Regions from separate parts of the Micromonospora craniellae genome, predicted to be linked through region 3. Evidence: riboswitches for the same ligand, from Rfam matches in the RefSeq annotation. Region 3 holds a riboswitch; each other region holds the start of a gene.
What was found. Region 3 has a riboswitch for cyclic di-AMP ahead of ID554_RS14195 (C40 family peptidase). Riboswitches for the same ligand answer to the same signal wherever they lie in the genome.

Region 1 (7,567 bases), 1.9 Mb from region 3:
CGCACTGCTGGCCAACCTGTCCCGGACCACCGGCCGGGGCATGCGCGACATCGTGGCGACCATCCAGCGCGAGCAGGACGAGGCGATCCGCTCCCCCGGTTCCGGGGTGACCCTGGTCTCCGGCGGTCCGGGCACCGGCAAGACGGCGGTGGCCCTGCACCGCGCCGCGTACCTGCTCTACTCCGACCGCAGCCGGTACGCCGGGGGCGGCATCCTGGTGGTCGGCCCGTCCTCGGTGTTCGTCGAGTACATCGCCTCGGTGCTGCCGTCCCTGGGTGAGGACACCGCCACCCTGCACTCGTTGGGCACCCTCTTCCCGGGGCTGGTCGCCACCCGCACCGACCCGGTCGAGGTGGCGGCGGTCAAGGGGTCGCTGCGGATGCGTCGGCTGCTGGAGCGGGCGACCCGGGACGGTGTGCCCGACTCCCCGGCCGAGCTGCGGCTGCTCTACCGGGGGCAGTTGTTGCGGCTGGAGCGGGCCGAACTGGACGCCGTCCGGGAGCGGGCGCTGTCCCGGGGCGCACGGCGCAACGAGGTGCGCCGGGCCGGCTTCGACGGCGTACTGGCGGCGCTCTGGGCGCAGGCCCGCCGGTTGGGCATTCCCCGGCTGCCCGAGCAGCGGGCCTTCGAGGACGAACTGATCGACCGGACGGACTTCCGGGACTTCCTCAAGGCGTGGTGGCCCCGGCTGCATCCCCGGCACGTGCTCGGCTGGCTGGCCGATCCGGAGCGGCTGCGCCGGTACGCCGCCGGGCTGCTGTCCCGCGCCGAGATCCGGCTGCTGGAGCAGGCGTACCGGGGGCTGGCCGCCGAGGGGCCGACCGTCGCCGACGTGGCGCTGCTCGACGAGCTGGACGCGCTGCTCGGCAAACCGGTCCGTCCGGCCCGCGCGAAGCGCGACCCGTTCCAGCTCGCCGGTGGGGTGCGCGAGCTGAGCACGTTCGCCGACCGGCAGCGGGCGGCTCGCCAGGCGGCCCGGGAACGGCCCGAGGACTACCGGGACTACGCGCACGTGGTGGTGGACGAGTCGCAGGACGTGTCACCGATGCAGTGGCGGATGATCGGCCGGCGCGGCCGGCTGGCCTCGTGGACGGTGGTGGGCGACCCGGCGCAGACCGCGTGGACGGGGGATCCGCAGGAGCTGTCCCGGGCCCGGGACCAGGCGTTGGGTCGCCGCCGTCGGCACCGGTTCACGCTCACCACCAACTACCGCAACTCGGCGGAGATCTTCGCCGTGGCGGCGGCCGAGATCCGGCGGGCGTACCCGGAGCTGGCCCTGCCCACCGCGGTGCGCGCCACCGGGGTCGACCCGGTGGAGCTGGTGGTGCCGGCGGCGGAGCTGGAGACCAGCGTGCTGACCGCGGCGAGCGCGCTGCTCGGCGAGGTCGAGGGCACCGTCGGGTTGATCACTCCGGTGCCGCGCCGGGACGAGGTCGCGGCCTGGCTGGGCGGGCTCGGCGGCGAGCGTCTCCAGGTGGTGACCAGCCTGGAGGCCAAGGGCATGGAGTACGACGGCGTGGTGCTGGTCGCCCCCGGCGAGATCCGTGCCGATCCCGGTTCCGGCGTCCGCACGCTCTACGTCGCCCTGTCCCGGGCCACCCAGCGGTTGACCACGATCGACCCGATCGGCTGACCCGGACCGCCGACCCCCACTGAAGCGAAAAGCGACAAGAATCCCTTATGTCTGGTTTACTGGTGACCAGGCGAACACCACGAGTCACACCGGCTGCGCCGGTCCCACCAGCACCGGTAGGCTCGTACCCGGTCTCCGCCAGGCGGCACCCACCGGTGCCGGCGGTGATCGCCGCCTAATCGCCCGCGAGGGCGAACCGGGGAACCATGTTCCAGGGGTGCATCCGCGTCCAGCGGTAGGGATCTTCCGTCCCGAACCCGTCAGCTAACCCGGTCGGCGGCTGACGGAAGGACATGTGCATGCCAGCAGTGGCAACCGTGAGACCGGCCGCCCGTACGGCGGCCCTGATCGCCGCAGGGCTCGCCCTCGCCCTGGGCGCCGCGCTCGCACCGTTCAGCGCCGCCTCCGCGGCACCCGGTGACGTCGGTGACGAGGGCGGCACCCCGGCGCTCCGCGCCCAGTTGGAGGCGGCCAGCAAGGGTTACCTCGACGCGAAGACCGCGCTGGACCGCTCGGTCGACCGGCAGAAGAAGCTTGCCGAGCAGCTCACCACGACCGAGGGTCAGCTCACCGAACGCAGCACGAAGGTCGCTGAGATCGCCGCGCAGGCGTACCGCAGTGGCCGGCTCGGTGCCGCGTCGGCGCTGCTCAACAGCGGTTCCCCGGCCGGCTTCATGGACCGCGCGGCGGCCCTGGACGCGGTGGCGGCCAACGAGGAACGCGCGCTGCACGACCTGCGGACCACCCGGGACGAGGTCAGCAAGACCAAGCAGGCCCTCGACGTCGAGGTGCAGGAGCAGCGCAAGCAGGTGGCCGTGATGGCCAAGCGCAAGGAGCAGGCCGAGCGCTCGCTGACCGTGGCCAACGAGCGGGCCGAACGGGCCGCGGCGGAGGAGCGGGCGGCCAGCCGGGCTCCCGCACGCAGCAGCGGTTCCAGCAGCCCCACGGCCAAGCCGGCGCCGCGCAACGCCAACGGATCCTGGCCGGCCGAGTCGTGCAGCGTCAACGACCCCACACCGGCCAACGGCTGCATCACCCCGCGCACCCTGCACGCGCTCAACCAGGCCAAGGCGGCCGGCTTCACCCGGTACGTCTCCTGCTACCGCGCGGGCGGCTCGGGTGAGCACCCGAAGGGTCGGGCCTGCGACTTCGCGGCGCAGAAGAACGGCTTCGGCGGGGTCGCCACCGGCGGCGACCGGACGTACGGCAACAACCTGGCGGCGTTCTACGTCAACAACGCCGACCGTCTCGCCGTGCTCTACGTGATCTGGTACAAGCAGATCTGGCTGCCGAGCAGCGGCTGGCGCACGTACAGCGGCGCGCGTGGCGACCCGTCCAGCGACCACACCAACCACGTGCACCTGTCGGTGTACTGACCCGCGCACGCCGGGTGGAGCGCCCCCACGGGGTCGACCCACCCGGCGTCGTCGTTCCCGCCCCCGGCCCGGTCGCCTCGGGCGCGCCCCGCCCGTCGCCGCGCGTTCTCGCGCCACCTTCGTTACCGTCGACATCGAAGCGGACATTTCGCGGGCGAGCGGGAGGAACGGTTATGAGTGGACCGCAACGGGCCCAGTGCGACGGTGCGTCATGAGCGCCACGACCGGACATGTGATGGTCTTCGCGCCGACGCCCCTGCTCACGGTCACGATCGACCAGCCCAACGAGACTCCGGAGCTACACCTGCACCCCGGCGGACAGGGCATCTGGCAGGCCCGGATGGTGCTGTCGCACGGCGTCGACGTGGTGCTCTGCACCGCGCTCGGCGGCGAGATCGGGCAGGTGCTGGAGCCGCTGCTGGTCAGCGAGGGCGTCGACCTCAAGGTGGTGGCGCGGGACTCCGGCGGCAGCGGCGGGTACGTGCACGACCGTCGCGAGGGCACCCGCCAGGAGATCGTCGACGTGACCGGGCAGCCGCTGAGCCGGCACGAGCTGGACGAGCTCTACAACCTGGCGCTCGGCGAGGGGCTGCGCGCGGCGGTGAGCGTACTCAGCGGCCCGAACGACCCGTCGCTGGTCCCCGCCGACCTGTACCGGCGCTTCGCCGCCGACCTCGGCGCCAACGGCAGCCGGGTGGTGGTGGACCTCAGTGGCGACCACCTGACGGCAGTGCTGGAGAGTGGGGTCTTCTTCGTCAAGGTCAGCCACGAGGAGCTGATCGCCGACGGCCGCGCGGCCGAGGACGACGAGGAGCAGCTCACCCGGGCGATCTACGACCTGCACGCCACCGGTGCCGAGAACGTGGTGGTCAGCCGGGCCGACAAGCCGGCGCTGGCACTCGTCGACGGCGAGGTGTTCGAGGTGCGGATGCCCCGCTTGGAGGCGGCTGACCCACGCGGCGCGGGTGACTCGATGACCGCCAGCGTGGCCGCCGTGGTGGCCCGTGGAGGTGACGTACGGACGGCGATCCGGACCGGCGCGGCGGCCGGCGCACTGAACGTCACCCGGCACGGGCTGGGCACCGGTCGGCTCGACTCGATCACCGGGCTGGTGGACCGGGTGCGCCTGGAGCCGGCCGGCATCCGCCCGCAGGAACGCACCACCCCGGACGAGTTGGCCCAGCGGGTGGGTGGCGCATGACCTTGCGTGTGCTGATCACCAACGACGACGGGATCGCCGCGCCGGGCATCCAGGCGCTGGCCCGGGCCGCGGTCGACCGGGGGCTGGACGTGGTGGTCGCCGCACCGCTGGAGGAGGCGAGCGGCACCAGCGCCGCGATGAGCGCGATCGAGCAGGACGGGCAGGTGGTGGTCCGCGAGCACCCGCTGGCGGAGCTGGACGGGGTGCCGGCCTTCGGGGTCGGCGGATCGCCCGGCTTCATCGCGTTGATCGCCGTGCACGGCGCGTTCGGGCCGCCGCCGTCGGTGCTGCTCTCCGGCATCAACCGGGGAGCGAACGCGGGCCGGGCGGTGCTGCACTCCGGCACCGTGGGCGCGGCGTTCACGGCTGCCGCCAACGGCTGCCGGGCGTTGGCGGTGTCACTGGACGTGCTCTCGGCCGGTGAGGCCACCGCCGTCAGCGGGGGTGCCGCGGTGGCCGCCGCAGCCCGGGTACGCGACGCCGAACGGAACTGGGCCACCGCCGCACACGTGGCCCTGGACCTGCTCCCCCGGCTGACCGCCGGGCCGGTGGAGAGCGTACTCAACGTCAACTCGCCGGACGTGCCGCTGGGCCGGCTGCGTGGCGTACGCCGGGCCGGGCTGGCCACCTTCGGTCAGGTGCAGATGACCGTCGCCGAGTCCGGCCACGGTTTCGTGCGTACCGCGCTGGAGGAACCCGGTCAGGCGGTGCAGCCGGGTACCGACCTGGCGTGGCTGGCTGACGGGTACGCGACGGTGACGGCGGTGCGCGCCGTCACCGAGGTGGCCGACGTGAACCTGTCCGGCCTCGACGGCGACTGACGGTCAGCCGCCGGGGAGGACCTCGGGGGTGGCGGCGGCACCGGCGTAGTACGGCTCCGGTGCGCCGAAGAGGCCGAGCAGGCCGGTCACCCAGAGCTGTCGGTGCACGAACCGACTGGGTTGGGTGACGATCAGCTTCACGCCGCTGACCTCTGCCGTCTGGAAGCCGGCGACCATCGCGCTAATGCCCACCGAGTCGATGAAGGTGACCAGCCGCATGTTGAGCTCGATCCGGGTCGGCCGCCCCTTGGCCAGCACTTCGGCGATGGCCTCTTTCACTTCGTACGCGGTGTCGACGTCGATCTCGCCCCGAGGGGCGATCTCGATGACACCACCAGGCCGAACCGTCTGCAGGATCGACAGGCTCACGCGAGCACCTCCACTCGCCCGTACGACGGGCGCCTCATCAGTACGCGGGCCGCGACCGAGAGTATTCCTCCGACGGCCTCGGTCGCCACCCCTCGGGATGAGCAATTCGCGGACATCGGCGCGTCAAATCACCCATATCCGGACTTATGCGTCCTATTGCTCGGTGCAAGCCGAGGCCCGCACCGACGAACCAGGGTAGCGGGCATCGGCTCGCCCGTCCGATGTCCGGCACCCGGCGTGCCCCTCGGCCGACGATCTGACCTGCGTCCCGGCGGGCGCCGATGGCGGGGTGTGCCCAGCATCACCGACGACGACCAGGACGAAGGGACGACACGATGCTTCGCGGTTTGCGGTGGCGTCCGGCGGGGCACAGCGTCGGTGGCGAACCGCCGACGTCCGAGGTCTGCCCCGGCCACCGGCTTCGGCACTGTCGAGGAGGGAACCACATGTTCGGAAGCAACCTGCTGGCCCGTCGCAGCAAGCCGGAACAGATCACGGACCAGGCGTGGCAACACCTCGTCTCGGCCGGCGACAGCATCCGGGACGCCGCCCGCTCGGCCCGGCACACCTCAGCCGGCTTCGCCGACGACGCCGGTGACCTGGTCGGCTCGGCCGCCGAGGAGGCGCGGCACCGGGCCAGCCTCGCCTTCGACGCGCTCACCGGGCGCCGCCCCGCGCTGCCCTGGACCCTGCTGATCGGCGCGGCCCTGGTCGGTGCCGCGATCGGCTGGGCCGCCGGCAGTGCCGCGCGGGCCGTCGGCAGCCGCGACCAGGCGGTCGACGACATCGAGTTCGTGGACGTCGAGCGTCCGGACTCCCCCGCCGACCCGCTCACCTGACGACGCCGTCCCGACCGGCGAATGTGTTAGGAAGGGTCCCCTGCCAACGCCTCGTGCATAGCAGGGGACCCTTCCTAACATCGCTCCGGGCATCTCGTCCGAGCCGGGTGATGCCGGATCATCCGGGCCGACACCAGGCTCGGTCCCGGCGGACCCGGATCCGGTCCGCACCCCGCCGCCACGAGAGGAGCGAGGAGATGGTCGGCATCTCGACGATCCACCGCACCGACGAGCACATCCGGACCGCGGTGCGCGACGAACTCGACTGGGAGCCCCGGGTCCAGCCGCACGAGATCGGGGTGACCGTCGCGGAGGGCGTGGTGACGCTCACCGGACGGGTGGACGGCTACGCCAAGAAGTGGGCGGCGGAGCGGGCCGCCCACCGGGTGGCGCAGGTCCGGGCGGTCGCCAACGACCTCGCCCTGCGGACGGCCACCGGCGCGGAGCGCACCGACCCGGAGATCGCCGCCGCCGTCGCGCACGCCCTCCAGTGGCACGCGTTCGTGCCGGTAGAGCAGATCGACGTGACGGTCTCGCAGGGCTGGGTCACCCTGCACGGCGAGGTCGAGTGGGAGTACCAGCGCCGCGCCGCCGAGCAGGTGACGGTACGCGTACACGGCGCCACGGTGCTGCTGAGCGGGTTGGCGCACTCGATGCCGGAACGCGCCGAGGTCGAACGGGTCGTCTGGTCCGCGCCCGGCATCCGCGAGGTGCAGAACCACATCGCGGTCGCCCCGGTGCTGAGCTGAGTCGCCCCGTGCCGGGCCGAGGTGTCCGGCCGCGGCGGCAACCACCCCGGCCGGGTGACCCACCCTCACCCGGCCGGGCACGAGACTGGCGGGTATGACCGATCGGCTGACCACGCCACTGCAGGTCACTGCGCGGCTCCGCACACCCGTCACGGAGCACGACCACGTCCGGGGTCCGGTGGACGCGCCGGTGACGGTCGTCCAGTACGGCGACTTCCAGTGCCCGTTCTGCGGCACGGCCCACCGCAATCTGCGGGAGGTGCTGCGGCAGCGGGCCGACGCCGTACGCCTGGTCTATCGCCACTTCCCCATCGCGAACATCCACCCGTACGCGGAACGGGCCGCCGAGGCGGCGGAGGCCGCCGGCCGGCGTGGGCGGTTCTGGGAGATGCACGACTGGCTCTACGAGCACCAGGACCAACTCGACCCGGTGCACCTGACGCTGGGCGTCGAGCAGCTCGGCCTGCCGGTCGACGAGGTGGAGGCGGAGATCGGGCGGCACGCCGGCGGTGACCGGATCCGGCAGGACTTCGTCGGCGCGATCCGCAGCGGCGTGGACGCCAGTCCCACCCTGTTCGT
Region 2 (7,567 bases), 2.5 Mb from region 3:
GCCACTGCATCCGGTTCACCCAGCTCACCCACGTCCAACTGCACCACGGCGACAGCGACAAGGCGCCCAGCGCCAACCCGGTGTCGGCGATCTTCGACCGGATCTTCGTGGCCGGCGAGGCGGCCATCGACCGGTACGCCCGGGCCGGGGTGGACATCCCGGCCGAGAAGTTCGTGGTGGTAGGCCGCCCGCAGGTCGAGGCGATCGAGGTACGCCACCAGCCGACGCGGGGGCTGGCGAACCCCACCGTCCTCTACACCCCCACCTGGACCGGCCACCACGCCGACGCCGACTACTGCTCGCTGCCGATGGCCGAGACGCTGCTGCGGCGGCTGCTCGACCGGGGCGCCACGGTGATCCTGCGCGCCCACCCGTACACCAACCAGCATCCGGCCTCGGCCCGGCGCCTGGCCCGGCTGCACGAACTGCTCGCCGCCGACCGCTCCCGCACCGGCCGCCAGCACGTGTTCGGCGCCGCCGCTGGCCGGCTCACCCTGGCCGACTCGGTGAACCGGGCCGACGCCCTGGTGTCCGATGTCTCCGGGGTGGTCTCCGACTGGCTGTACTCGGGCAAGCCCTACGTGGTCACCGACACCGGTGTCGACGGTGACCGGTTCGTCGAGCGGTTCCCCCTCGCCGCCACCGGCTACGTGCTGCACCGGGACATGTCCGACCTGGACGACGTGCTGGCCCGGCTGCTCGACACCGATCCGCTCGCCGAGGCGCGCTGGGCGACCCGTCGGCGCTACCTGGGCGACTTCCCGGCCGAGTCGTACGCCGAGGCGTTCCTCGCCGCCGCCCGCCGGGAGCTGGACCCGACCTGGACCGCCCCGGCACCGCGGACCACGGCCGACGCCGCGCTGCCCACCGCCACCTGACCGCCAGCCCGCCTGGCCCCAGCTGTCTTCGAAAGAGCCGGGGCCAGGCTGATCGCGCTAGGTGGTGTAGAGCCATTCGGGAGTGACGGTGCGATCCAGTTCGGTCGGCGGGCGCTGGTAGACGCGTGGCTCGTCGGGCCAGCGGTCCATCAGCTCGGCGACGCCGTCTGGGGGAAGTAGGAGACCGAGCGACATGGCTACTCCTGTCAGGTACGTGGCGGCGACGGGCAGACGATGCCGGGGAGGAAGCGATTGGGGCAGCAGACGGCCGCGAACGAGACATAGCTGAACGCCGGGGTGTAGTAGCCCCATGCCACGTCGCTACCCAGAACCAGGCTGGTGCGCTGTCGCTCGATCCGCTCCTGCACGGTCAGCAGCGGCCCGCCGAACCCGGCAGCCGGGTTCGCCTCGCGGACCTGTCTCATCCAGGCTGTCGCGTCCGCCACGTCGGTCCAGGTCCGCTCGGCGGCGGCCTGGTTCCGGCGGAGGAGCCAGTGGCCGGTCAGTACGGGCGTCATGGTGTTGGCGAGAAAGATCTGTGTCTCCGCGTCGCCGAGGTCCGCGCCAGGTCTGCGTGGCCCCTCCTTGGCGAAGTCGGCACGCGAACCGACCCATGGACCGAAGCCGTGCCAATGCCCTTCCCAGCGCATCTGCGTCCTTCTCTGTGCTGTGGACCGGCCGCCCCCGTTGCCGTTCGAGGGCGGCCGGAGCTGTTGCCAGGTGCCCTGGTCAGGCGGTCAGGCCCCGGTCCCGGACCCAGCCGAGTGCGAGGTTGTCCATCTCGCCGCCGGTCAAGCGCAGCTCGCTGCCCGCGCCGACCTGCTTGTTGTCGCGCACCACGTAGGCGTCGGCGACGCCGGGGATCGGGGCGACCTCGGCGCAGGTCTCGTTGTCGCCGCCGAGGTTCCCGCCGCAGTAGGTTGTGAACCGCGCGCCGTCGATCGGCAGCGCGTACAGATTCTGCTGGAACATGAGAGTGGACCTTCCGTGCTCTCGCATGCGCGAAGGTGCGGCCTCCGCATCCGTTATGTCCTACCTTGGTGCGATCACAAATCTGGGGCGACTCGCGGAACGGCGGGTACGGAGGTCCCCTCACCCTCGGTTGGCAGGGCTGCATCAGCTCGCCCCCTCAACAACGGGCCGGCGAGTTGCTCCCCAGGCCACGAACCTGTCGAACAGTTCCTCGGGCTCCGGGCCGTCGTGCGGGTTGAGCTGGTAGAGGTCGCGCATGGCCTCGTACATCAGGCCGGCGAGATAGATCGTCAGCCCGGGGACGTTCCCCCGGAACTCCACGGGCAGCAGCAGCCTGGCCTCACCGCACGGCCACGGCTGCCCGTCGACCCGGCAGAACCAGGTCGGTCGCGCCGGAGTGTGCGGAGTGTTCCCGCCTGAGCCGCCCGGGCGGTCGGCGTGCGGGCCACGGCCAGGCGTCGCGAGCTGGGTGGTCAGCACGGCCGACCACCCGACCGCCACGCCTGAGCCGGCGTCAGGAAGCCGGTCGGTCCGGGGCCATGGAGTGGAAGCGCCTGGGTCGGCTGGCGCATCCACCCGGGCAGCGGAGCGCCGCGCCGTCGCTGCGGCAGAACCGGAAGGACCATCGTCGGGCACTGGTACGGGTGCGTACGCACGTCGACCTCCGTCGGTTAGGGATCGGGAGGGGCCGCCCGCGCACGGGGGGATGTCACGGGCGGCCCCGGAGCAGAACCCGCCCCAGCTCTGCACGGCGTGAAGCAGATCCGCATGGGTGACAGTCTGGTGAGGACAGGACTACTGTCGGAAGGCATCGACGCTGGCCACGGCGGCGTCCTGGTGCGCCGATCCGGCCCCTGACGGCAGCGTGGCGATCTTGGTGAATCCCCTGGAGGTGACGTGGAACGTGAGCAGCCTTCCGACCTGCACGAGCTGATCCGCACTCAGCTTCGCCGGCTGCGGACGGCAGCGGGCATGAACCAGGAGGAGTTCGGCCGACGGTCGAACTACTCGGCATCCCTGGTGTCGGCGGTGGAGACCGGCACCCGCCCGGTCGACAGGCCGTTCGCGAAACGGGCGGACGAGGTCCTGGAGACCGGAGGCATGTTCGAGGAACTGCTGCGGACGGCCGAGGTGCTGCGCCAGCCCGCGTGGTTCCTGCCCTACCTGGAGGCCGAGCGCACCGCGAGGCAACTCCGGTGCTACCAGTCGACGCTGGTCCCGGGCCTACTACAGACCGAACGCTACGCCCGCGCGGTGATCCGATGTGACGACACCCTGACCGACGCCGGGGTGGAGCGACGGCTCGCGAACCGGATGGCCCGGCAGGCGGTCCTGGACCAGGAGGAGCCGCCGCAGTTCGTCGCGGTGATCGACGAGGTGGTGCTCCGGCGGGTCGACGAGCGCCTCCACGACGTGCTGGTCGAGCAGGTGCACCACCTGATCGACCTCGCCGAACGACCCAACATCAGCGTGCACCTCGTGCCTGTCGGCGTGGGGATGCACGCTGGTTTGACCGGCCCCTTCATCCTGGCAAGGAGCACGGACGATGGTTGGGTCGGTAATATCGAGACCCAACTCGGCGGAGTCCTCGCCGACAAGGACGAAGACGTCAATACCCTGCTGTCCAAATGGGAGACCGTGCGCAACGAGGCACTGTCTGGCCGGCAGTCGATCGAGCTGATGAAGGATTGTGTGAAGCCATGGATCTGAACGGCGCGACCTGGCGCAAGTCCACCCGCAGCGGCTCCAGTGGCGGCGACTGCGTGGAGGTCGCCGACAATCTGTCCGGCGTCGTGCTGGTGCGCGACACCAAGGACCGGGACGGCGGCACGCTGGCCTTCACCCCGGTGTCGTGGGCGAGCTTCGTCGGTCTGGCGAAGATGCTCGACCGGCACGCCTGATCCCGGTACGACGCGGAAGCCCTCGGTCGAACGACCGAGGGCTTCTCCATGCTCGGTGCGCACCATGCCCACAAGGCCGTCCACCGGCCGCGCACACCCGGATGTAAGGAGGGGTCCCCTGCTATGCACGAGGCGATAGCAGGGGACCCCTCCTTACATCTCGTCCGCACATCTCGTCCTTACATCTCAGGAGGAGTAGCCGCGGGTGGCGGCCCAGTGGGCGAGGTCGATGGTGGTCATCCAGTACGAGTAGTACGACGCGTTGGCCGAGTCAGCGATCTTGACCAGTCGACCGTCGTCCTCGTAGCCCACCACGGCGACATAGTGGCCACCGGGAAAGGAGTGCCAGCGGCCGCCCGTGTCGGTGGCGCTGCCGGCCACGTTCACCACGACACCGCGCCCGCCGGTGATCGCCTTCACCACGTCGGCCTGGAGCTGGTCCATCTGCGCCGGGGTGGCCGAGCCGCCCCGGAGCATCGTGGTCGAGTACGGCGCACCCTTGAGCGTGGCGTTGAGCACCCGGGTGGTGTCCAGGGCCGAGTTGGTGCCGGCGTACGTGGTGCCGAGCTGGGCGGCCAGGGAATCCTGGTCACGATTCACCCCGGCGGCACTGAGCGCGTTGCGTACCGCGGCCGGGCCGCAGTAGTACCCGGTGATCTGGGCCTGGAAGTCGTAGTCCAGGACCTTGCGCGCCGGTGGCTTCGGTGCGGCCTTCTTGCTGGTGACCACCGGCGAGGGGGCCGCCGAGGTGGCCTTCGGCGAGGGCGACGGCGACGGGACGGCGCTGCTCGGGACGGCGCTGCTCGGGACGGCGCTGCTCGGGACGGCGCTGCTCGGGACGGCGCTGCTGGGCAGGGTCGACGGGGGCGGCTCCACCCGGGTGTCGGCGCGGGAGACGGCGGTGTCGCCGCGCGACTCGGCGACGGCGGTCGTGGTGTGTGCGGTGGCCGGGGCGTCCTCGGTGCCGACGAGTACGGCACCGGCGCCGGTGGCCAGCGCCAGCGCGGCGGCCGAGGCGGCGGCGACCTGATAAGGGCGTTCGGTGGCCAGCCGGCGTAGCTGGCGCGTGACGGTCTGCTTCACGGAGTCCTCCACGGGGGCTCAGGGAGGCACGGCGAGTCGCTCCGGCGGTCAGCTCGACAGGTCCTGCCGAGGACCGCCCGAGTACGCGGACGGGCCGTGCGAGGGGTGTGCCCGGACGACCGGGCGGGGGCGGTGGCCGCTGTCAGCTGGTGGCCGACGGCCCGGTGGGCGCGGGCACCGCGGTGCCGTGGAGGAACAAGAAGGGGACCACGAGGGGCTGCACGAGAGGAAAGCTCCTTCCGACACCGCCGACCGGGTTAGCTGACGGGTTCGGGCGGGAAGTTGGCCCTACCGTGAGCCGATGCTCGCGGATTCACCCCAGTGGTGCGGTGGGTCCCCGGTTCGTGAGACCACGATTAGGCGGGTCGATGCGGCGTCGCCTCCTGCGATCGGGTACCGCATCGGACGGGCCGACACTACTGGCCGGCCATTCCCCTGCCAACCCATCCTGACCTGCTTAAACATGATCCAGCTTGCTGATTTTCGGGCGTTCGGTCATAGATGTCGCGCAACGGGACCGACGGCGATCGACGCAACGGGCGGTGACAACGGGACCACCCGCAGACAATGTCTCCGGGCATCGCGTCACGTCTCGGGCGTTTTTCACCTCGGCGTCCGCTCCGGCGAGCGATGTGACCGGACTCACTCGATCCGCCTCGTCGTACCCGGCCGTCAGCGAAACACAAAACAGCAGATCGGGCTGCCGACTACAACAGTCCAGCATGGACTCAACGGTGCTGGTTGCGGCAACTTGCGGTACTCGGCTCGTCGCCCGGCGCGCGCTGCCTCGGCGGCCCGGCAGGCTGCGGTGCGGACGCCTCTGCGGACTGCTGCGCAGGATCGGCGGCGGGCGGCGGGTGGGCCCCGGTGCGGCTCGGGGCGAGCCGTCGCATCATCGGCTGCTCCACGTAGCGGTGCAGCAGCGCGGCAAGCGCCAGGGTGAGCAGCAGGAACCCGATCACCGCCGGCACGCCCCACCAACCGGGCAGGCCGGTGCCCCAGTTCCCGGTGAGCCGCAGGATCGTCATGATCGCGAAGACGTGCACCAGGTAGAAGGCGAACGAGACCTCGCCCAGCCAGACCATCAGCCGGGAACGCAGCGGCGACCGGCGGCCGTGCACGTCGGCGTCCGCCGCCGCCGCGATCACCAGGACGTACGCCACCGACAGCAGCGCCGCCCAAAGCTCGGCCCGGATCCACTCCGAGGCCGCCACCCAGGTGGCAACGAAGATCACGGTGGCCATCGGCAGCCGGGGGCCGCGCCAGCGCCCACGCAACATCAGCTCGGCGGCGGCCACGCCCATCCAGAACTCCAGCGACCGCACCAGCGGGAAGATCTGGGTGAACCACCAGCGGCTCTGCTCCGGCACCAGCAACTGACCGGGCCAGAGCGCCAGGATCAGCAGCGGCACGGCGATCACCACGGCCCACAGCATCCACGGCTTGGCCCGGCGCACCAGCGGCAGCGCCAGCGGCAGGCACAGATAGAAGAACAGCTCGCAGGAGAGCGACCAGCTCACGTTGTTGACACTGTAGAAGTAGCCCGGTCGGGGATCCCACGCCTGGAGCAGGAACAGGTTCTCCAGCGCGGCCACCGGGTTGATCGGGTCGGCGAACCAGAGCGCCGCGAGCATGGCCAGCGCCCACATCACCAGGTGGTTCGGATAGATCTTGGCGAGCCGCCGACGCCAGAACCGGCGGCGGGAGTCACCGACGCGGGCCGACCAGACCAGCACGAAGCCGCTCAGGATGAAGAAGAACTGCACCCCGGACAGGCCCAGGGTGAAGATCTCGCCGACCACCGCCTGGTGACCCGGCTCGGCGATGATGCGCATGGTGCCGGCGTGGAACCCGAAGACCAGCAGCGCGGCGATCCAGCGCAGTCCGGTCAACGAGGGCAATCGGCTGGCGTCACCGCGTCGGGTGGTGGTGGGCGGCCTGTCGACGACGGTGGTGCTGGTCATTCCGGGCACCATACCGGTGCGGGCACTCCCCCTCGAACCGGGCGGGGAGGCCGGGCGGATGGGGCGGATGTGGCTCAGGTGTCAACGGGTCCCCCGGTGGCCTACTATTCCCGGGACTTGGATGAGCATCCACCCCGCCATCCGGCCCGGTGGCGCGTTGGGCAATGCCGAGGCGGGACCAGCACACCGACGAGAGGCAGAGTCAGCGATGCACCAACGGATCCTGATGCGGGCCCGGAAGGGTCCCTTCGACGTCAACTCGCCCGAGGAGACGTTCGAGCGGAACCTGATCGGTGAGAACGCCGGCAACCTGGTCTTCAGTCACGCCGCGAACAAGCTGCTGGCCACCCGTACCGCCACCATCACCCCCAACGGCTTCACCGTCAACATGCGGGACAGCGACCGGATCAACGAGGAGTACGACGTCTTCGTGGTCCCGCTGGCAAACGCGTTCCGGCGCAGCTACGCCCACCGGCTCGACGCGATGAGCCGGCTGATCGAGCGGCTGAAGATTCCGGTCGTGGTGCTCGGGGTGGGTGTGCAGACGAACGTCGACGGTGACCGGGAATACCTGCGGCCGATCGACGATCAGGTCAGCCGCTTCTGCCGGGCCGTCCTCGACCGTTCGCCGAGCATCGGCGTCCGGGGTGAGATCACCGCCGACTACCTGCGGACGATCGGCTTCTCCAACGTCGACGTGATCGGCTGCCCGTCGATGTTCCTGCACGGCGACACCCTGCCAGTGGACAAGCGCAAGACGTTCATCGGC
Region 3 (7,567 bases):
ATCTACTTCAAGCGGAAGCCGGGTGCGTCCGGCTCCGGTCTCGGGCCGCTGCGGCCGATGATGAGCGAGGGCAAGCCGCTCGACTTCGAGGAGGCCGATCCGGAGTCCGATCAGTTCGGCGTCGCGCACGTCGAGCAGTTCACCTGGAAGGGCCTGCTGGACTTCAGCACCTGCACCGAGTGCGGCCGGTGCCAGTCGCAGTGCCCGGCCTGGAACACCGGCAAGCCGCTATCGCCGAAGCTGCTGGTGCTCAGCCTCCGCGACCACGCGTACGCCAAGGCGCCCTATCTGCTGGCCGGCGGCGGCAAGGACCTCACCGGCGAGGAGAAGGCCACCGCCGCGCAGCTCGCCCACGTCGATGTGCTGGCGCTCGCCGAGGCGGAGAAGCCGCTGATCGGCGACGCCGAGGCGGGCGGCGTGATCGACCCGGACGTGCTCTGGTCGTGCACCACCTGTGGTGCCTGCGTGGAACAGTGCCCGGTGGACATCGAGCACGTCGACCACATCGTGGACATGCGTCGCTACCAGGTGTTGATCGAGTCGAACTTCCCCTCCGAGGCCGGCGTGATGCTGCGCAACCTGGAGAACAAGGGCAACCCCTGGGGAGCGCCGCAGAACACCCGGGAGGACTGGACCAAGGGCCTCGAATTCGAGGTGCCCCGGGTCGGCGAGGTCGAGGACTTCGAGTACCTGTTCTGGGTGGGCTGTGCCGGTGCGTTCGAGGACCGGGCGAAGAAGACCACCCGGGCGGTCGCCACGCTGCTGAACGAGGCCGGCGTCTCGTTCGCCATCCTCGGTGAGGGCGAGACCTGCTCCGGCGACCCGGCCCGCCGGATCGGCAACGAGTTCGTCTTCCAGATGCTCGCCCAGCAGAACGTGGAGACCCTCAACGAGGCGTTCGAGGGCCGCGAGAAGGCCAAGCGGAAGATCGTCGCAACCTGTCCGCACTGCTTCAACACCCTGGGCAACGAGTACGGCCAGCTCGGCGGTGAGTTCGAGGTGGTGCACCACACCCAGTTGCTGGCGCACCTGGTCGCCACCGGCAAGCTGACCCCGGTGCAGCCGGTCGACGGCGGCGTCACCTACCACGACCCGTGCTACCTGGGTCGGCACAACCGTGTCTTCGCCCCGCCGCGCGAGGTGTTGGGCAGCGCTGTCGGCGCCGAGAACGGCCTGGTCGAGATGCCGCGCAACAGTGAGCGCTCCTTCTGCTGCGGCGCCGGTGGCGCGCGCATGTGGATGGAGGAGCGGATCGGCAAGCGGATCAATGTGGATCGGGTCGAGGAGGCCATGTCCACCGGTGCGAAGACCGTCGCGGTCGGCTGTCCGTTCTGCTCGACGATGCTGAGTGACGGAGTCAACGGCAAGGGCGCCGGCGACCAGGTCGAGGTGGTCGACGTGGCCAGCGTGCTGCTGCGGTCGGTCAAGCCCGAGCAGGCCCGGGGCGCCGAGGAGGGCGAGCCGGCCGCCGGGTGACCAGCGCGTACGTCGGGGCGTGTCGGCATCCGTGCGGATGCCGACACGCCCCGATTTTTGTATTGGCGTAGATAACTGTAACGAATTGGTCGACACCCTTTGTGTGCGGTCGGTCGCGCAAAGGTGAATGAGCCGTTGGTCGCCTTGATTCCGCTCCGCGCGTTCCCCTAATGTGGGGCACCGGCCGCCGTGGGTCGTCTGTCTCGCCCCCTACCGCTCGCGGGACGCCCGGTGGTCGGTCGCAAAGGAGTCGGTGCCGGTGGCAACCATGCCCCTCCATCGTCACGCGTCGGGACGGTCCACCCCCGCGCGCGGGCTGCGCAAAGCCGTACGCGGCCTGGTCGTCCTGGTCGCCGCCGCCGCGGTCGGTGCCGGTCTGCTCGCCGCGCCCGCGTACGCCGAGCCGTCGGTGGACGAGATCGAGCGCCAGATCGACAAGCAGTGGCAGCAGCTCGAACCCACCATCGAGCAGTTCAACAAGGTGCGCTCGGAGCTGCGGGTCAACCGCGAGAAGTCCGAGAAGCTGGAGAAGAAGATCCAGCCGCTGGCGCTGGAGGCGGAGCTGGCGATGAACCGCGTCGCCGGCCTCGCCTCTCGGTACTACATCACCGGCCCCTCGCAGGAACTCGGCGCGGTGCTGCTCAACGCGAAGCCGGACCAGCTCGGTGAGCAGATGGCCCTCCTCGACCGGCTTGCCTGGGATGAGCGCCGCCAGCTTGAGGGCGTGATGAAGATCCGGAAGAAGTACGACGACCAGAAGGCCACGCTCGACACGCTGATCGTCGACCAGGAGGCCAAGCAGAAACAACTGGCGGCGAAGAGGAAGCAAATCGACGCCGAGATCAAGCGGCTGGAGCGGTCGCTGCCGGTGACCACGGTCAAGACCACCAACTGCCCGACCATCAACGGTGTGGTCAGCGACGCGGCCCGGACGGCCATCCGGACGGCCTGCGCGCAGGTCGGCAAGCCGTACGTCTGGGGTGCCACCGGGCCGAACTCGTTCGACTGCTCCGGCCTGACCCAGTACGCGTACAAGGCGGCGGGTATCCACCTCACCCACTTCACCGGTGCCCAGTGGCGGGAGGGCAAGGCGATCTCCCGGGCCGACGCCCGCCCCGGTGACCTCGTCTTCTTCCGCAGCGACGTGAGTCACGTCGGGCTCTATCTGGGCAACAACACGATGGTCCACGCCCCACGGGCCGGTAGACCGGTCAACGTCTCGCCCATCACGACGATGCCGGTCGCCGGCTTCCGCCGCCCCGGCTGACGCCTGAGCGCGTACGCAGGAACGACAGAAGGCCCCCGGTCAAGCGACCGGGGGCCTTCCCTGTTGTCGGATAACTGCACCGAGAGTGACGGTGTGGACGTGTTGCGTATCGACGCCGGTCGTCCCTACGCTGGGCAATCGTCGGCCCGCTGGCAGGATCGCCCATCCCGGGCGGTGACGGTCCGACACCGCCGAGTCGCAGTCCAAGCGAGCCGGGGAACCAGGTTTTCCGGGGTGAGTCCGCGATGGTCGCGGTAGGGCGTCCCGGGTGCCCGAACCCGTCAGCTAACCCGGTAGGCGGTCTGGGAAGAATGGAGTACGGAGCCCGGTGGCACACCATGCCCCGCGGCCACCGTCGCGCCGGCCGGCGAAGCCCGGCCCGACGACGGCTGCGTCGCGATCCCGCTGGTACCGCTGCACCACCGCACTCGCCGCACTCGCCGCGACCGCCGTCATGCTGACCGGTGGCGCGACGGCGGCCCACGCCGACCCCACGGTCGACGACATCGAGCGCCAGATCGACGAGGACTGGAACCGGCTCGAAGCCGTCATCGAACGGCACAACGCCACCCGGCAGGACCTGGCCGGCACCCGCCGCGAGGCGGACGCCCTGACCGCCCGCATCGCCCCGCTGCAACAGCAGGTGGACGAGGCGATGAAACGGGTCGGCGCGCTGGCCGCGCGGGCGTACCGGGGCGAGCCGGTGCGCGCCGTGAACACACTGCTGGGCAGCCGGTCGCCGGGCGAGGTCGTCGCACAGCTCGGTTTGCTCGACCGGTACGCCCGCTTCCAGCGGGAGGACGTACGGCAGGCGAGTGAACTGCGCGACGAACTCGCCGCCACCCGGGCCGGGCTGGACCGAACCATCGCCGAGCTGAACCTGACCTCGGCCGACCTGGCCGTGGAGCGGCGGCAGATCGACACCGAGATCGAGCGGTTGCAACGGTTGCGGCTGCGCGCGTACGACGACGGTGGGGGTGGTCCGCTGCGGCCGGCGCCCTGTCCGGCCACCTACCCGGGCGGCCCGGCCGGTGAGGCGGTCAGCTTCGCGTGCGCCCAGATCGGCAAGCCGTACTCGTGGGGCGCCGAGGGGCCGCACGCGTACGACTGCTCGGGGTTGATGCTGGCCTCGTGGGCGCGGGCCGGGGTGGCGCTGCCGCACAACGCGGCGCGCCAGCGGCAGGTCACGGCCTCGGTCGGTCGCGGCGACCTGCGTCCGGGTGATCTGGTCTTCTACTACCGCGACCTGCACCACGTCGGCATGTACGTCGGTGGCGGCTGGGTGGTGCACGCCTCCCGCGCGGGCAAGCCGATCACGATGAAACGGATGGACAGCAGTCCGATCCACAGTTTCGGTCGACCCGGCTGAGTCGTTGGGCGGACGACCACGGGCCCGCGTCTGCGCAGCGCAGGCCCGCCGGTCGTCAGCGGGTCGGCCAGGTACGCCAGTTCCGCCAGGCGCGGCTCGGCGTCGGGCCACGCTGACCCTGGTAGCGCGAGCCGTAGACGAGCGAGCCGTACGGGTGCTCGGCGGGCGAGGAGAGCCGGAAGATGCAGAGCTGGCCGATCTTCATGCCGGGCCAGAGCATGATCGGCAGGTTGGCCACGTTGGACAGCTCCAGCGTGACGTGACCGGAGAAGCCGGGGTCGATGAAGCCTGCGGTGGAGTGCGTCAGCAGGCCGAGGCGGCCGAGGCTGGACTTGCCTTCGAGTCGGCCGGCGAGTTGGTCGCCGAGCGAGATCAGCTCAAGCGTGGAGGCGAGCACGAACTCGCCCGGGTGCAGCACGAACGGCTCGCCGTCGGGCACCTCCACCGGCGAGGTGAGGTCGTCCTGCTGGGTGGCCGGGTCGATGTGTGTGTAGAGGTGGTTGTTGAACACCCGGAACAGCTTGTCCAGGCGGACGTCGATGCTGGACGGCTGCACCAGCGTGGGCTCGAAGGGCTCCAGCGCCAGGGTGCCCGCCTTGATCTCGGAGACCAGGTCGCGGTCGGAGAGCAGCATCGCCACACCATAGCTGTCGGTATGCGTGACCTGCGTGTCGGACTACCTGCTTAGAACGTATGTTCTATAGGGTGTCGGCATGGCTTCCTGGTCCGAATTCACCGCTGACGAGCCTCGACTCGCCGACGGGATCCGCCTTCTCCTGCAGCAGTACGGCCCGGGCTTCGGCTACCTGGCCACGGTCCGCGCCGACGGCGGGCCCCGGGTGCACCCGGTCTCCCCGGTGATCACCGCCGACGGTCTCTTCTGCTTCGTGATCGACTCGCCGAAGCGGCGCGACCTGGAACGCGACGGGCGGTACGCGCTGCACTCGTTCCCGGCGGAGGAGAGCGACGACGAGGCGTACGTCGCCGGCCGCGCCCGACCGGTCACCGACGACGCCACGGTGGCCCGGCTGGCGCTCGCGGCCCGCGCCGCCCCGCACGCCGACTGGCGTCTGTTCGAGTTCACCGTCGACGTGGCGATGCTCGCCCGCCACGAGCGCGCCGCCACCGGCGGGCTGGTCGGCCAGCCAGCCGTGCAGGTCTGGCTCGACCCGGCCGGTGCCACCCCGCAGGCCGCCCGGCCCACGCCCCACCCGACCCGCACGGCCCGACATGTCCGCGCGGCCTGAACCGACCGGTGCCGGCCCCGCCTGACGATGGGACCGGCACCGGGGGGTACGCCTCGACGACTCCCGCGCTACGCGCGGTAGGTGTTCCACGCATTGATCATCCGGGTCGCCTGGCCCGGGGTGAACTGGTACATGCAGGTGTCGTACGTGTAGTCCATGAAGTTGGTGATCGGGTCCAGCCCCGTGCTGGAGCAGGTGTCCCGCCCGGTCGGGCACTGGTAGGCTGGCGACGCCTCCGCCGGGGTGTCGGCGACCTGGTCCCCGCTGCCGGCGCAGCCGCCCTGGAAGGTGTGGTAGAGGTTCAGCCAGTGGCCGACCTCGTGGGTGCCGGTGTCACCCTGGTTGTAGTTGGTGGCGGTGCCGCCGGGCAGCGACTCGCTGAGCACCACCACGCCGTCCATCACGTTCAGCGTGGTCTGCGGGAAGGTCGCCCACCCGAGCAGGCCACTGCTCAGCGCACCGAGATAGACGTTGAGCGTGCCCTTGGTGCCCTGGCGGAGCTGGGTCTTCATCTGCCGCTCGGCCGTCGAGCCCTGCCGGATCGGGTACCACGACGTGTTGGTGACCCGGTTGATGCTCTGCAACTGGAATGCGAAGGCGGTGGCGGCACCGCCCGTCGACCCGGCGAACGACGGGTTCAACACGTTGATCTGCGACTGGATCATCGAGTCGGGGATGTTCCCGCCGGCCCGGGTGGTGTCCCTGCGGATCACGTGCACCACCACCGGGATGGTGACCGAGGCTGCGGCGGCCTCGGCGTTCAGCGCACGCTGACCGACCCGTTTGGCCCGTTCCTGCAACAGGTCGGCGAACTCCGCCTCCCGCTGGTGCACCTGGGCGATGGTCAACTCGTTCGGGTCGTGCTTGACGACCGCGTCACCACGGACCCGGGCCGCCGTGCCCGTCGGGTCCTCACACACCTCGTCGGCGGAGACGGCGGCAGCCGTCGGAATGGCGGCCGTGGTGGCCGCCGGCAGCAGACCGACCGTGGCCACACTGAGCGCCACCGCCAGCGACGTCGATGCGATCCCGGCGATCCGCCGGTTCAGCAGGACGGCGGGACGGAGCCCCATAAGCCCACCTCTTTCTGTTGACGCGACCGGGGGTTGTGTCGCGCCGTGCGGGAAACATGGGCCAGACGTTACGACGTATAGACACATTTGAGAATGCTTATGTGTTGCCGGCATGCAACTTCTTGCGGAGCATGCGGAGGCGGGCCGGGCGGGGTGGTCGGCGGGGGTGGCTGGGTGCACCGGGGCGACGGCTCAGGTACAGTGGTGCCGCTTGCGGGTGTAGTTCAATGGCAGAACATCAGCTTCCCAAGCTGACAGTGCGGGTTCGATTCCCGTCACCCGCTCCAGCGTGAAGCCCAGGTCAGGATGCGCTCTCGACCTGGGCTTCATTCATGCCGACCGCTATTCGGGCGTGCTGTGCACGCTGCGTGTCAGGGCGCAGAGCAGTCGATAGGCGAGGTCGACGGCGCGTTGCTCCCGTCTACGTGAGCCCCAGATTCGGTTGATGGTGGCCAGCTCGACGCGGACGTCGGCCGAGGCGTCGCGGCGGATCTTTGCGCAGTAGGAGGTGTTCGCCGCCCGTGTCTCGTCGTTGATGCGGCGGACCTCCGTCCGGCCGAGGCGACGGATGCCGGTAACCGCGAAGGCATTGATCGCGTCGATCGACAGGGTGGTCACGTCCGGCGGGATACCGGCGGCGTGGATGGCGACAGCGAGTTGACCGTTCGACAGGCGGCTCAGGCGGGCTGCTGTCAGCGATGAAGGGATGACCGGTGCCGCGATGTGGCCGGGAGCGAGGGTGACCTGCGCCGGGGTGCGTCTGGTGGCGGCTTCGTCGGTAGGCTGAAGAAGCATCGTGTTCCTTTCGCGAGGGCGATGCGTCTGGCCTCGGCGGGCCGCAATCCCGTCGGGGCCTTCGCTTTGCGCGTCCGAAGAAGTCCTCGTAAGGGCGGTCGCGCGTCGATCCATAGGGGAAGCTGGGCAAGCATTGAGGACCTGAATCGACCGTAGATTTGCTTGACTAGCCAAGCCAAGGATCTGCGGTAAACTTTTCTGGCCTGGCTAGCCACCGTTAGGGTGTTGTGGTGAGCGAGAGTCCTGACTTCCTCGGTCAGCTTGATCCCGACGACCCGAAACAGGCGTCCCAGCAGATCGCGAACAAGCTGCGGGCTGCCATCCTCACGCGTCGACTCGC

Region 1: another riboswitch for cyclic di-AMP. It lies ahead of ID554_RS22950 (coiled-coil domain-containing protein); the one in region 3 lies ahead of ID554_RS14195 (C40 family peptidase).
Region 2: another riboswitch for cyclic di-AMP. It lies ahead of ID554_RS03290 (C39 family peptidase); the one in region 3 lies ahead of ID554_RS14195 (C40 family peptidase).

What each region holds. Positions count from the first base shown of each region.
Region 1 is NZ_CP061725.1:5,051,527-5,059,093, reverse strand. Features, by position in the region: gene ID554_RS22955 (HelD family protein) at 1-1,633, shown strand, start outside; cyclic di-AMP (ydaO/yuaA leader) riboswitch at 1,796-1,928, shown strand; gene ID554_RS22950 (coiled-coil domain-containing protein) at 1,933-3,009, shown strand; gene ID554_RS22945 (1-phosphofructokinase family hexose kinase) at 3,221-4,210, shown strand; gene surE (5'/3'-nucleotidase SurE) at 4,207-5,031, shown strand; gene ID554_RS22935 (STAS domain-containing protein) at 5,035-5,400, opposite strand; gene ID554_RS22930 (hypothetical protein) at 5,847-6,239, shown strand; gene ID554_RS22925 (BON domain-containing protein) at 6,437-6,988, shown strand; gene ID554_RS22920 (DsbA family protein) at 7,095-7,567, shown strand, end outside.
Region 2 is NZ_CP061725.1:716,945-724,511, forward strand. Features, by position in the region: gene ID554_RS03255 (CDP-glycerol glycerophosphotransferase family protein) at 1-878, shown strand, start outside; gene ID554_RS03260 (hypothetical protein) at 936-1,073, opposite strand; gene ID554_RS03265 (hypothetical protein) at 1,085-1,528, opposite strand; gene ID554_RS03270 (DUF397 domain-containing protein) at 1,608-1,850, opposite strand; gene ID554_RS03275 (hypothetical protein) at 1,995-2,330, opposite strand; gene ID554_RS03280 (helix-turn-helix domain-containing protein) at 2,748-3,560, shown strand; gene ID554_RS03285 (DUF397 domain-containing protein) at 3,551-3,751, shown strand; gene ID554_RS03290 (C39 family peptidase) at 3,938-4,846, opposite strand; cyclic di-AMP (ydaO/yuaA leader) riboswitch at 5,066-5,207, opposite strand; gene ID554_RS03295 (acyltransferase family protein) at 5,563-6,798, opposite strand; gene ID554_RS03300 (polysaccharide pyruvyl transferase family protein) at 7,007-7,567, shown strand, end outside.
Region 3 is NZ_CP061725.1:3,180,547-3,188,113, forward strand. Features, by position in the region: gene ID554_RS14185 ((Fe-S)-binding protein) at 1-1,476, shown strand, start outside; gene ID554_RS14190 (C40 family peptidase) at 1,730-2,743, shown strand; cyclic di-AMP (ydaO/yuaA leader) riboswitch at 2,923-3,058, shown strand; gene ID554_RS14195 (C40 family peptidase) at 3,072-4,112, shown strand; gene dcd (dCTP deaminase) at 4,168-4,746, opposite strand; gene ID554_RS14205 (pyridoxamine 5'-phosphate oxidase family protein) at 4,826-5,359, shown strand; gene ID554_RS14210 (zinc metalloprotease) at 5,428-6,432, opposite strand; tRNA gene ID554_RS14215 (tRNA-Gly) at 6,646-6,719, shown strand; gene ID554_RS14220 (hypothetical protein) at 6,775-7,227, opposite strand; gene ID554_RS14225 (GntR family transcriptional regulator) at 7,458-7,567, shown strand, end outside.